3 regions of the Microbacterium sp. ARD31 genome follow, and region 3 is predicted to be linked to each of the others. Evidence: riboswitches for the same ligand, from Rfam matches in the RefSeq annotation. Region 3 holds a riboswitch; each other region holds the start of a gene.
What was found. A riboswitch is a leader RNA that binds a small molecule or an ion and turns the genes downstream of it on or off. The one in region 3 is predicted to bind glycine.
Positions count from the first base shown of each region.

Region 1 (4,518 bases), on a different contig from region 3:
GCGCGATTGCCGGCGTTGGAGATGACGAGGAACTCGCCGTCGGCGATGCGGTACACGATGACGTCGTCGACGATGCCGCCGTCGGCGGCGAGGACGAGGGAGTACTTCGCCTTGCCGACCTTCATCGTCGACAGGCGGCCGGCCAACGCGCGGTCGAGGAACGCCGCGGCATCCGTCCCTTCGATGCGGAGCTCGGCCATGTGCGAGATGTCGAAGATCCCCGCCGCACGGCGCACCGCGTGGTGCTCGGCGAGGTCCGACGTGTAGCGGACGGGCATGAGCCAGCCGCCGAAGTCGGTGAAGGACGCGCCGAGCCGCTCGTGCAGCTCGTGCAGCGGCGATCGCCGCGGCTCGGTCGTGGTCTCGGTCATGCCGTCTCCGCTCAACATTCCACGACGCTGACCGCGAGGCCGCCGAGCGCCGTCTCCTTGTACTTGCTGCTCATGTCCCGCCCCGTCTCGCGCATGGTCACGATGACCTCGTCGAGCGACACGCGGTGGGTGCCGTCGCCCCACAGCGCCATCTTGGCGGCGTTGATCGCCTTCGCCGCGGCGATCGCGTTACGTTCGATGCACGGGATCTGCACGAGACCGCCGATCGGGTCGCACGTGAGGCCGAGGTTGTGCTCCATTGCGATCTCGGCGGCGTTCTCGACCTGCCGGGGCGTTCCGCCGAGGACCTCGGCGAGTCCGGCAGCCGCCATCGACGACGCGGACCCGACCTCCCCCTGGCAGCCGACCTCGGCGCCCGAGATCGAGGCGCGCGCCTTGTAGAGGACGCCGATCGCGGCGGCCGTCAGCAGGAACGGCACGACGACCTCTTCGCGGGGGCGCGCCGGCGCGGCGTAGTGGGTCGCGTAGTGGAGCACGGCGGGGATGATGCCCGCCGCGCCGTTCGTGGGGGCCGTGACGATCCGTCCGCCGGACGCGTTCTCCTCGTTGACGGCGAGGGCCACGAAGTTGACCCATTCCTGCCAGAGCGCGGGATCGTCGCCGGTCGGGTCGTCGCGCCGCAGGCGCGCGTGCCAGGCCGGAGCCCGCCGCGGCACGCGCAGGCCGCCCGGCAGCATCCCCTCGCGCGCCGCCCCGGAGGCGACGCTGTCGACCATGACGTCGGCGAGGTGGAGGATGCCGGAGACGATGTCGTCGTCGGTGCGGGAGACCCGCTCGTTGCGCCGCTGGACCTCGGCCATCGAAAAGCCCTCGCGCTCGCAGTGGGCCAGGAGCTCCGCCGCCGTCTCGAACGGGAACGGCACGGGCGCCGCATCCGCCGTGCCGGCAGCCTCGCCGTCGCGGACGATGAACCCGCCGCCGATCGAGTAGTAGACGGCCTCGTCGAGGAGCACATCGTCCTCGTCCCACGCCTGCAGCCGCAGTCCGTTCGTGTGCGCGGGCAGGATTGTCAGCGGGTGCAGGACGATGTCGTCCTCGCACAGCGGCACGTCGCCCGTGCCGCCCAGCCGGACGCGACGCGCCTCGGCGATCGCGGCAGTGCGCTCCTCGACTTCGGCCGGGAGGACCTCCTCCGGCTGCAGCCCCTCGAGTCCCAGCAGCACGGCGGTCAGCGTGCCGTGGCCACGTCCCGTCGCCGCGAGGGAGCCGTACAGGTCGACCCGCACCCGCGCGGCACGGTCCGCGTCGATGCGCGAGACGAAGTCGGCGGCCGCGCGCATCGGACCCACCGTGTGCGAGCTCGACGGCCCGATGCCCACGGTGAACAGGTCGAAGACGCCGATGCTCAGGGACATCGTGTCGACCCGGCGGAGGGGTGAGGTGAGGGGAACAACGGAACTCCTGACGGCGCAGCGGGATGCGGGTGAGTTCCTCCCCCTCTGTCATCGGCCTGAGAGATTTCGCGGGCGATGCCCGCTTGCCCCGTCGGCGGGCACCACGAGGGTGCCGCTTTTCAGAGTGACCATGTCGGCTCGGTACGGGGGCCTGAGAGATTCCGGGGAGGGATTGCTCCTTCGGCAGCCACGAGGGCTTCTCCCGAGCAGACGCGATGGTCCGGTGTGCGGTTGTGAGCGCGAGCCTATCACCGGGGCCCGCCGCGCCGATACGGCCCGGTCAGTCCGTCGTGCAGGCGCCGGAGGAGACGGTCGCGTCGCCCGGCGAGACCTGGAGCGCGGGGCGCAGTTCGGCGGTCGTCATGGCGTACCCGCGGGTCGCGTCATCCTGGCCGCGGGCGAAGACCACACCCGCCACCTCGCCGTCCTCGGTGAGGAGGGGACCGCCCGAGTTGCCCGGACGCACGTTCGCCTCGAGGGCGTAGATCTCGCGCGGCTGCGAGCTGTCCTCGTAGATGTCGGAGACGACGGCGCTGCCGACCGAGAGGACGTAGGCGGCACTGCTCGTGAAGGGACCGCCCAGCGGGTAGCCCTGGACCGCGACGGGGGTCCCCGCCGCGACCGGGTCGACGATCTCGAGCGGTGCCGCGTCGAGGCCGTCGACGCTGATGACGGCGAGGTCGTCGATGGGGTCGAAGTAGACGATGCGGCCCTCCTCGGCATCCCGTCCCGGCAGTTCGACCAGCGGCTCGTCGACACCGGCGACGACGTGGGCGTTCGTGACGACGAGATCGGGCGCGGCGACGAACCCCGACCCGGTGAGCGACGCACCGCACGCGTAGGCGTTGCCGCTGATGCGGGCGACGGATGCCGCGGCCCGCTCGAGCGCGGGATCGTCCAGCGAGACGGGGGGCGCCGTCGGCTCCACCTCGGGCGCCAGGAGCTCCCCGACGCGCGGGATGCCCTCGTCGACGATGAAGCCGCGGAACTCGGCGAGCGCGGAATCGACCGCCGGCGGGGTGAGGGCGTCGAGGGCGCCCAGGACGCGGGAGGACGCGACGGCGGGGGCGACCACCGGCATCCCGGAGCCGACGATCGCGCCGCTCGTGAGCAGCAGCACGACGGCGGCCGCGGCGGTGTTCACGACGCCGCCGAGGATGCGGTCGAGCGGGGCGAGCCGCGCGCGGTCGACGCCGCGGCGGAGGCGTCTGCCGACGGCCGTCCCGAGCGCGGCGAGGAGGGCCACGATGCCGAGGGCGATGATCGCCAGCACGAGGCTGCGGTACTCCCAGCCCGTGAAGGCGGGCGCGATGACGGGGGTGAGCCACACGGCGACGACGGCGCCGAGAACGATGCCGACGAGCGTGCCGGCGGTGGCCACGAGACCCCGCAGGAGTCCGCCGAACAGCGCGGCGATGAGCACGAGCACGACGATGATGTCGACGACGAGCACGGCGGGCCTCCCTTGACGAGTCCGCCCGGGAGAGCCGGCGGTTCCTCCCGATCAGCGTAGGCCGCCGCTGCTGGGAAATCGGTTCGTGTTGCGGTTCTGGTCATATCGACTCTAAGATCGACCTCGGCAGTTAAGGTCACCATGACAAGAACAACCTCCCCTCCCCCCATCGGCGTCGCCGTCTCGACCGTCATCTTCCGGTTGCGGAGCGAGGCCGACGACGCGCGCATCGAGCTCCCCCTCGTGCGCCGCACCCGCGATCCCCACGAGGGTCAGTGGGCGCTCCCGGGCGGCTGGGTCGATCCCGCGGAGAACCTCGAGGCCACCGCGTCGCGCACCCTCGCCGAGACGACGGGTCTCGCGCCCAGCTACCTCGAGCAGTTGTACGCGTTCGGCGACGTCGGCCGCTCCCCCGGGCGCGTCGTGTCGATCGTCTACTGGGCGCTCGTGCGCGAGGACATCGCCCGGGCGACCGAGCAGCACAACGTGGCGTGGTTCGACGCGACCGCCCTTCCGGCGCTCGCGTTCGACCACAACCACATCGTCGACTACGCCCTCTGGCGCCTGCGCAACAAGGTGGGCTACAGCCGCATCGCGCACGGCTTCCTGCCCGACCGGTTCACCCTCGCCGAACTGCGCGAGGTGTATGAGGCGATCCTCGGTCGCCGGCTCGACCCCGCCAACTTCCGGCGGCAGGTCGAGGGGTCGGGCACCCTCATCCCCACCGACGACTTCCGCACGGGCAGCCACCGGCCCGCGCGGCTGTACCGCTACAACCAGGACGTCGAGCTGGCCGATCGCGGCCCGCTCCCGCAGTGAAGGACCCGAACCGACATGAGCGCCACCCCCGTCACCCTCCAGCCCCGCCCCGTGGACCCCAGGCCCGTGGATCCCAGGCCCGTGGATCCCAGCGTCGACCACGAGATCCAGGCGATCGTCGCCGGTGAGCTGACGACCGAGACCTGCACCACCGACCTCGCGGCAGGCCCCTGGACCTTCGACACCCGCCCCGGGTACGGGCCGGGCTCGTCGATGGGCGACGTCATCCCGACGGGCGCCCCCCGCCAGGGAGAGCTCCCCGCCGAGTACCGCGAGGCCGGCGAGGACGAGCTCGCCGCACGCATCGTCGCCGCCAAGGCGACGCTCGGCGACCGCGTCGTGGTGCTCGGGCACTTCTACCAGCGCGAGGAGGTCGTCACCCACGCGGACTACGTCGGCGACTCCTTCCAGCTGGCCAACGCGGCGCTCGAACACCCCGAAGCGGAGGCGATCGTCTTCT
Region 1 covers NZ_JAUZVE010000001.1:716,378-720,895, forward strand. Annotated here, with positions in the region: gene gcvT (glycine cleavage system aminomethyltransferase GcvT) at 1-371, opposite strand, end outside; gene Q9S36_RS03660 (L-serine ammonia-lyase) at 383-1,747, opposite strand; glycine riboswitch at 1,822-1,915, opposite strand; glycine riboswitch at 1,916-2,001, opposite strand; gene Q9S36_RS03665 (MarP family serine protease) at 2,067-3,239, opposite strand; gene Q9S36_RS03670 (NrtR DNA-binding winged helix domain-containing protein) at 3,381-4,058, shown strand; gene nadA (quinolinate synthase NadA) at 4,074-4,518, shown strand, end outside.
Region 1: it holds a riboswitch for glycine, as region 3 does, so the genes downstream of both, Q9S36_RS03660 (L-serine ammonia-lyase) here and gcvP (aminomethyl-transferring glycine dehydrogenase) in region 3, are expected to answer to the same signal.

Region 2 (4,518 bases), on a different contig from region 3:
GCCCGATCATCGGCCGGGCGACGCGGTTCTGCGAGGCGAGCGCGCGCAGCTCGGCGAGGGCCTCGGCCTCGGTCGCGGCGGCCGGGATGTCGCTCGTCGAGCGGGCGTCCACCTGGATGGATGCCGGAACGGCGCGTCGCACGAGGGCGTCGACGTCTTCGTAGCCGAGGGCGTCGAGCATGACGCGCTGCGCGTCGGCGTCGAGGCCGATGTGCCGGGCGGCGAAGGTGCCGCCCGCGACCGATCCGGGCCCGCTCACGCGTCCCCGCCGGTGAGTTCGACGTAGGCGGCACGATCCATGAGACCCTCCACCGCGGTCGGGTCGACGGTGATCTTCAGCAGCCACCCGTCCCCGTAGGGAGACGAGTTCACCAGCGAAGGGTCGTCGACGGCGGCGTCGTTCGTCTCGGCGACCTCGCCGGTGAGCGGTGCGTACAGTTCGCCGACGGACTTCGTCGACTCGATCTCGCCGCACACCTCGCCCGCCGTGACGGCCGATCCGGTGGACGGGAGCTCCACGAACACCACGTCGCCGAGCTTGTCGGCGGCGTAGTCGGTGATGCCGACCGTGGCGGTGGTGCCGTCGAGGGCCACCCACTCGTGCTCAGCGGTGTACTTGAGGCTGTTGAGATCGGTCACTTCTTCCTCCGGTAGAAAGGCGGGGCGGTCACGGTCGCGGGGATGCGGGTTCCGCGCACGTCGAGATACAGCACGGTGCCGGCGGCGGATGCCGCGGGGGCGACGAAGGCCATGGCGATGGGGTGGCCGAGGGTCGGGCTGAGCGCGCCGGAGGTGACCTCGCCGACGCGCGACGCGTCCGGCGCGTCCCCGTCGAAGACGCCGTACCCGGCGCGTCCGGCTCGGCGCCCCTCGGCGACGAGCCCGACGAGGACGGGCGCGTCCGTGAGGTCGCGCCCGGCGAGCGCGGCCTTGCCGACGAAGTCGTCCTTGTCCGTCACGACGACCCGGCCCAGGCCCGCCTGGGCGGGGGCGATGTCGCGCGTCAGCTCGTGGCCGTAGAGCGGCATGCCGGCCTCGAGGCGCAGGGTGTCGCGCGCGGCCAGGCCCGCCGGCACCAGCCCGAGCGGTTCGCCGGCGCGGAGCAGGGCGTCCCAGAGCGCCTCGGCACGGGTGACGGGCACGAGCAGCTCGAAGCCGTCCTCGCCGGTGTAGCCGGTGCGGCACACGAGCACACCGGTCTCGTCGAACGACGCGCTGGTCGTGGCGTAGTACGGCACGTCTGCGAGCGGTCGCTGCCACCCCGTCAGCTCGGGCGTCGCCTCGAGGACCGCCCGTGCCGCCGGACCCTGCACGGCGAGCAGGCCGTAGCCATCCGAGACGTCCTCGACGCGGGCATGCGTGCCGGGGATGAACGCGAACGACCCGTCCTGGCCGGTGAGGGGCGGCGGCGGCGGGAACATCGCCACCCGCTCGGCGAGGGCTTCGGCGACCGCGTCGCGATTGCCCGCGTTGGCGATGACGAGGTAGCGGTCGTCGGCGAGGCGGTAGACGATCACGTCGTCGATGATGCCGCCGTCGGCCGCCAGCACGAGCGAGTACTTCGCCCTGCCCTCGGCGAGCGCCGAGAGCCGGCCGGCGAGCGCGTAGTCGAGATACGCCCCGGCGTGCGTGCCGGTGACGAGGAACTCCGCCATGTGCGAGATGTCGAACAGTCCCGCGCTCTCGCGGACGGCCTTGTGCTCGGCCAGGTCGGACGAGTAGCGCACCGGCATGAGCCAGCCGCCGAAGTCCGTGAACGAGGCGCCGAGCGCTTCGTGGCGCCCACGCAGCGGCGTGGAGCGAGGGTCTGGCATGAGTTCTCCCGTCGGTCGGGCAGGCGCGGGTCCGCGCCTATCGAACTCCCCCTCTGTCATGGGCCTGAGAGTTTCGCATCGGCATCCGTTCGTCAAGGGGATGCCGGTGCTTTCACCGTCGGCGGATGTCGAAGACATCTCTTTCCAGAGTGGCCCGACCTCAGCGGTACGCGTACCTGAGAGATTGGCGGGGAGGCTTGCTCCTTCGGTGCCCGGCGTAGTGCCGGGGCTCTCCCGCAGAGGTCATCGAGCCGGTTCTGTTGCTGTTCAGTTGCGGGGCCAGCATAGCGCCCCCGACCGTCACGACGTGCAGGCGCCCGTGGACACCGGCTGCTCGAACGCATCCGCCTGGGCGAGGACGGGCAGCAGCTCGGCCGTCGTCATCGCGTAGCCGACCTCGCGGCCGTCGTCCGCCCGCGCGAACACCACGCCGGCGACGTCGCCGTCGGTGGTCAGCAGCGGGCCGCCGGAGTTGCCCGGCACGACCTGCGCCTGCAGCGCGTAGATCTCGCGTGGGGCGCTGGCGTCCTCGTAGATGTCCGGCACGGGCGCCGAGGTGGCGGACAGGACGCGGGCGGGGCCCGACGAGAACGGGCCGCCGTACGGGTAGCCCTGCACGACCGCCGACGCACCCGGCTCCAGCGGTTCGGTGATGCCGAGAGCGGCCGCATCCAGATCGTCGATCTCGATGACAGCGAGGTCGTCGACCGGATCGAAGTAGACCACGCGGCCCTCGCGGGCGGCGCGGCCGGGGAGCTCGACCACCGGTGCGTCGACCCCTGCCACGACGTGCGCGTTGGTCACGACGAGGTCGGGAGCCGCGACGAACCCGCTGCCCGTGGAGCTCGTCCCGCAGGCGTACGCCACGCCCGAGATCAGTCCGACCGAGGCCGCTGCGGCCTCGAGACGCGGTGAATCCAGCGCGATGGCCGGCAGGGGTCCGGTCTCGGTCTCGGGGGCGAGGAGACCGCCCAGTCGTGGAATGCCCTCGTCGAGGACGGCGGCCCGCAGCTGCGCGAGCGTGGTCTGCACGGGCCGGGGGGTCAGCGAGTCGATCGTGCGCAGCACCGTCGATGAGCCGATCGCGGGCGCCACCACCGGCATCCCAGTCGCGACGAGTCCCTGCCCGACGAACGAGGCGGCGAGCGCGGCGATGACGACGCTCGCGGCGCCGCCGAGGAGGCGCTCGAAGCCGCGGAGGGGGGTGCGGTCGACGCCGCGCCGCAGGGCCATGCCGATGCCGCCGCCGATCGCGATGCCGACCACCAGGAGCAGCAGGGTGCCGCCGATGACGACGAGGGGCCGCCACTGCTGAGTGGGCAGGGCGTCGTTGACCAGTGGGATGGCCCAGAGGGCGGCGAACGCGCCGCCGACGAGACCCAGCAGGGATCCGAGGCTGGCGAGCAGCCCGCGCTGGAGACCTGCCAGCAGAGCGACGACGAGGATGACGATCAGAACGATGTCGATCACCTGCACGGGGGCTCCTTCCGGGGAGGGCCACCCTACGGCGCGCGACTGGGAGAACGACGCGAACGTCACGCGTTTGACCTTCTGGTCACCATGACACTAAGATCGGTCGAAGGAGTTAGAGTCACCATGACACGAACCAGCACGATCAGCCACGGCATCCCCATCGCGTCCGCCGAAGGAGACGCGACGCGCGTCGCCGTGTCCACGGTCATCTTCACGCTCCGCCGCGACCCCGACGGCGACCGCCCCGAGCTCGCCCTGCCCCTCGTCCGTCGCACGCGCGACCCCCACGAGGGCTCGTGGGCGCTGCCGGGCGGCTGGCTGGACGTCGACGAGGGACTGGACGCCGCGGCATCCCGGACCCTGGCCGAGACGACGGGATTGGAGCCGAGCTACCTCGAGCAGCTGTACGCCTTCGGCGCCGTGGACCGCTCCCCCACCCGCGTCGTGTCGATCGTGTACTGGGCGCTGCTGCGCGCCGACGAGGCGGCCGCCGCGGCCGCGGAGGAGAACGTGTCGTGGTTCGATGCGACGTCTCTTCCGCGCCTGGCGTTCGACCACAACGACATCGTCGACTACGCCCTGTGGCGCCTGCGGAACAAGGTCGGCTACAGCCGCATCGCGCACGGACTGCTCGCCGACGAGTTCACGCTCGCCGAGCTGCGCGAGGTGTACGAGTCGATCCTCGGCAAGCGGCTCGACCCGGCGAACTTCCGCCGCCAGGCCGAGAACTCCGGCACCCTCATCCCCACCGACCACTTCCGCACCGGGAGCCACCGCCCCGCGAGGCTGTACCGCTACGACCGCGATGTCGAGCTCGCCGACCGCGGGCCGCTCTCGGCGCGCCATTGACCCGAACCGCCCCGGCCACCGCCCCACCCGAACAGAGAATCCCATGACCGCCGTCAACATCTCCCTCACCCCGCACCCCGGAGTCGACCCGTCGGTCGACCACGAGATCCAGGCGATCGTCCGCGGCGCCTCGACCACCGAGACCTGCAACACCGACCTCGCCGCCGGTCCGTGGGACTTCGACACGCGCCCGGGCTATGGCCCCGGCGCATCGATGGGCGATGTGATCCCCACCGGCGCCCCCCGCCAGGGTGAGCTCCCGCGCGAGTACCGCGAGGCCGACGACGCCGAGCTGGACGATCGCATCCGCGCTGCCAAGGCCCTCCTCGGGGACCGGGTCGTCGTGCTGGGTCACTTCTACCAGCGCGAAGAGGTCGTCCGT
Region 2 covers NZ_JAUZVE010000002.1:124,644-129,161, forward strand. Annotated here, with positions in the region: gene gcvP (aminomethyl-transferring glycine dehydrogenase) at 1-181, opposite strand, end outside; gene gcvH (glycine cleavage system protein GcvH) at 256-639, opposite strand; gene Q9S36_RS07300 (glycine cleavage system aminomethyltransferase GcvT) at 636-1,814, opposite strand; glycine riboswitch at 1,969-2,061, opposite strand; gene Q9S36_RS07305 (MarP family serine protease) at 2,115-3,290, opposite strand; gene Q9S36_RS07310 (NrtR DNA-binding winged helix domain-containing protein) at 3,483-4,136, shown strand; gene nadA (quinolinate synthase NadA) at 4,180-4,518, shown strand, end outside.
Region 2: it holds a riboswitch for glycine, as region 3 does, so the genes downstream of both, Q9S36_RS07300 (glycine cleavage system aminomethyltransferase GcvT) here and gcvP (aminomethyl-transferring glycine dehydrogenase) in region 3, are expected to answer to the same signal.

Region 3 (4,518 bases):
CCCTCGGCCTGCGCGACGTCCAGCAGGCGCTGACGTTGGTCGCTCACCCCGGAGACCCTAGGGCCTCTCCTTCGCCGAGGGGTCAGTCCTGGGCGAACGCCTCCGGCGGCGGGCAGGCGCAGACCAGGTTGCGGTCGCCGTAGGCCTGGTCGATCCGGGCGACCGGCGGCCAGTACTTGTCGGGGTCGATGCCCTGCGGGAAGACCGCGACCTCGCGGGAGTAGGAGCGATCCCACTCGCCCACCAGGGCGCGGGCCGTGTGCGGGGCGTGGCGCAGCGGAGAGTCCTCGGGGGTCCACTCGCCGGCCTCGACGCGGGCGATCTCGCCGCGGATGGCGATCATCGCGTCGCAGAACCGGTCGATCTCGGCGAGGTCCTCGGACTCGGTCGGCTCGACCATGAGCGTGCCCGCGACGGGGAACGACATCGTCGGGGCGTGGAAGCCGTAGTCGACCAGCCGCTTGGCGACGTCGTCGACGCTGACGCCGCTCGCCTTGGTCAGGCCGCGGAGGTCGAGGATGCACTCGTGCGCCACCAGGTCGCCGTGGCCGCGGTAGAGCACCGGGAAGTGCTCACCCAGGCGCTGGGCGATGTAGTTGGCGGACAGGACCGCCACGGCGGTGGCGCGGGTCAGTCCCTGCGCGCCCATCATCCGGATGTAGGCCCAGGTGATCGGCAGGATGCCCGCCGAGCCGTACGGCGCCGCGCTGATCGGGCCGATGCCCTGGCGCTTCTCGGCGTCGGGGTGCCACCCGTGCGAGGGGAGGTACGGCGCCAGGTGCTCGCGCACGGCCACCGGACCGACGCCCGGACCGCCGCCGCCGTGCGGGATGCAGAACGTCTTGTGGAGGTTGAGGTGGGACACGTCGCCGCCGAACTCGCCGGGCCGGGCGTAGCCGAGCAGCGCGTTGAGGTTGGCCCCGTCGACGTAGACCTGGCCGCCGTGGTCGTGGACGATCTTGCAGAGGTCGGTGATCGTGTCCTCGTAGGCCCCGTGGGTCGAGGGGTAGGTCACCATGATCGCGGCGAGGGTCTCGGCGTGCTCGTCGCACTTTGCGCGCAGGTCGTCGAGGTCGACCGACCCGTCGTCGGAGGCCTTGACCACCACGACCTTCATGCCGGCCATCACGGCGGAGGCGGCGTTGGTCCCGTGGGCCGACGACGGGATCAGGCAGATGTTGCGGTCGAGGTCGCCGTTGGCCCGGTGGTAGCCGCGGATCGCCAGCAGGCCGGCCAGCTCGCCCTGGGACCCGGCGTTGGGCTGCACGGAGACCTTGTCGTAGCCGGTGACCTCCGCGAGCCACGACTCGAGGTCGTCGACGAGCTCGCGGTAGCCGGTGGCGTCCTGGGCCGGGGCGAACGGGTGCAGGTCGGCGAACCCGGGCAGGCTGACCGGCTCCATCTCGGTGGTCGCGTTGAGCTTCATGGTGCACGAACCGAGCGGGATCATGCCGCGGTCCAGTGCGTAGTCGCGGCCCGAGAGCTTGTGCAGGTAGCGCAGCATCTGGGTCTCGCTGTGGTGGGCGTGGAAGACCTCGTGGGTGAGGAAGTCCGTCGTGCGGTGCAGCTCCTCGGGCAGCCCGCTTGCCGGGGCCTCGTCCACGGCGGCGACCCCGAAGGAGCGCAGCACCGCGGCGACGGTCGACGCCGAGGTGCGCTCGCTGGTCGAGAGGCCGACGTGGTCGTCGTCGATCAGGCGCAGGTGCAGTCCCATGGTGCGCGCAGCCGCGACGACGTCGCCGGCGCGGCCCGGCACCGCCACGGTCAGCGTGTCGAACCAGGTGTCGTTGACGACCTCCACTCCCCCGGCCCGCAGGGCAGCCGCGATGCGGGAGGCGTGGTCGTGGGTGCGCTGCGCGATCCGGCGCAGGCCCTCGGGGCCGTGGTAGACGGCGTACATCGAGGCGACGACGGCGAGCAGCACCTGCGCCGTGCAGATGTTGGAGGTCGCCTTGTCGCGGCGGATGTGCTGCTCGCGGGTCTGGAGCGCGAGGCGGTACGCCGGACGGCCCTCGGCGTCCACCGAGACGCCCACGAGCCGGCCGGGCAGGTGCCGCTCGAGGCCGGCCGAGACGGACATGAACCCGGCGTGCGGTCCGCCGTAGAAGAGGGGTACGCCGAAGCGCTGGGACGAGCCGACGACGACGTCGGCGCCGAACGTGCCCGGGGCCTCCAGCAGGGCCAGGGCGAGCATGTCGGCCGACACCACGGCCAGCGCGCCGCGCTCGTGGGCCGCCTCGATCACGGGACGGGGGTCGGCCACGGCACCCGAGGCGCCGGGGTACTGGACGAGGACGCCGCACAGGTCGCCCTCGGGGAGGCCGGCGGCCAGGTCGGCGACCACCACCTCGATGCCCATCCCCTCCGCGCGCGTGCGGACCACGTCGATGGTCTGCGGCAGGGCGTCGGCGTCGATCACGAAGGGGCCGGCCGCGGTGCGCTGCGCACGGCGCACGAGCGTCATCGCCTCGGCGGCGGCGGTGCCCTCGTCGAGGAGCGAGGCGTTGGCGGTGGGCAGGCCGGTCAGGTCGGCGACCACGGTCTGGAAGTTCAGCAGCGCCTCGAGGCGGCCCTGGGAGATCTCCGGCTGGTACGGCGTGTACGCGGTGTACCAGGAGGGGTCCTCCAGCACGTTGCGGCGGATCACCGGGGGCGTGATCGTGCCGTGGTAGCCCAGGCCGATCATCGCCTCGGCCGGGCGGTTCTGCGAGGCCAGCGTGCGCAGCGCGCGGGCGGTGGCCTCCTCGTCGAGCGGGTCCGGCAGGTCGAGGGCCGCAGCCGTGCGGATCCCCCCGGGGACGGCGGCCGCCATCAGCGACTCGAGCGACTCGTGGCCCACGGCGGCGAGCATGTGCGCGATCGCGGCGTCGTCAGGGCCGATGTGCCGGGGCACGAACTCCCCCAGGGCGCTGGCGTCGGTCACCGACGCGGGGCCGGTCGCGGGACCGGTCGAGGGGCTGGAGGTGGCGTCCGTCACGGAGTCTCCCAGAGGTCACTGGCTGGACCTCCCCCTCTGTCGGCCAGGAGGCCTCCAGAGTGCCAACCCGCACGGTCCTGGTGCCTGAGAGGTTCCGGGGAGGAATTGCCCCTTCGGCGCACCGGCCCGGCCTCACGACCGGGCGCGACGACTCTCCCGTGCGGGATGTCGGCACCACGAGTTTAGCGATACGCAACACAAATGGGCGAAGCCGCCCGGTGTCGCGGGCGGCTTCGTCGGAGGATCGTGCGGTGGGAGTGGTCTGTCAGCCGGTCTGGCGGGCGGCGCGCCGCGCGGCCAGCTCGTCGCCGGCGACCGGGGCGGCGGGCTCCTCGGCGGCACGCTCGCTCGGGAGCTCGGCCAGGGTGCCCTCGATCTCGCGCCAGACCCCGCCGATCGCGATGCCGAAGACACCCTGACCACCCTGGAGGAGGTCGATGACCTCGTCGTTGCTGGTGCACTCGTAGACCGAGGCGCCGTCGCTCATCAAGGTCACGCGGGTCAGGTCGTCGGTGCCGCGCTGGCGCAGGTGGGCGGTCGCGGTGCGGATCTGCTGCAGCGAGATGCCGGCGTCGAGCAGCCGCTTGACCACCTTGAGGATGAGGATGTCGCGGAAGGAGTAGAGCCGCTGCGAGCCGGAGCCGGCGGCACCGCGCACGCTGGGCTCGACCAGACCGGTGCGGGCCCAGTAGTCGAGCTGGCGGTAGGTGATGCCGGCGGCGTTGCACGCGGTGGGACCGCGGTAGCCGGTGTCGCTGGGCAGCGGCGAGACGTCGTCGTCGAAGAGCAGGCCCTGCTCCTCGGCGAGCTCGGCGGCCTCCGCCGCAGCGGTGATCTGGGCGGCGTCCGCGCCCTGGTCGTTCTCGTTGCTACCCACAGCGACCCTCCAGGTCAGTTCCTCCGTTGTGCGGTAACTCCTGGGGGGAAGGATCCACTGGGGCGTCCCGCGGACGGGGCAACCACAGCGGTGGAGTTACAACGAAGACAGTTCACGGTAAGCCCGTCGCTCCGGCTTGTCCATCCACGCCCGCGGCGTGTCGCAACCCTCAACCTCAACCTGAGGGTGAGTGTTGGCGCTGGGGTCAGTGGGACTCGAAGTCGTCCGGCGAGACGTGGTCGAGGAACTCGCGGAAGCGCTCGACCTCGTCCTCCTGCTCGGCCGGCACGGCGAGCCCGGCCTCCTCGAGCACCGACTCCGCGCACACGATCCGGGTGCCGGTGCGCAGGGCGAGCGCGATGGAGTCGGACGGGCGGGCGCCCACCTCGGCGCCGCCGTCGAAGACGAGCTGGGCGTAGAAGATGCCCTCCTGCATGTCGACGATGCGCACCTCGTCGAGGCGCTGCCCGGTGGCGGCGAGCACGTCGCGCATCAGGTCGTGCGTCAGGGGGCGCGGTGGGGTGACGCCCTGCTGGGCGAAGGCGATGGCCGTGGCCTCGACCGCTCCGATCCAGATCGGCAGGTAGCGCTCCCCCGTCACCTCGCGCAGCAGCACGATGGGCTGGTTGGAAGGCATCTCGACACGGACACCCACGACGTCCAT
Region 3 covers NZ_JAUZVE010000057.1:29,223-33,740, reverse strand. Annotated here, with positions in the region: gene Q9S36_RS45290 (serine hydrolase domain-containing protein) at 1-47, opposite strand, end outside; gene gcvP (aminomethyl-transferring glycine dehydrogenase) at 83-2,923, opposite strand; glycine riboswitch at 3,040-3,146, opposite strand; gene Q9S36_RS45280 (MerR family transcriptional regulator) at 3,243-3,812, opposite strand; gene Q9S36_RS45275 (bifunctional nuclease family protein) at 4,060-4,518, opposite strand, start outside.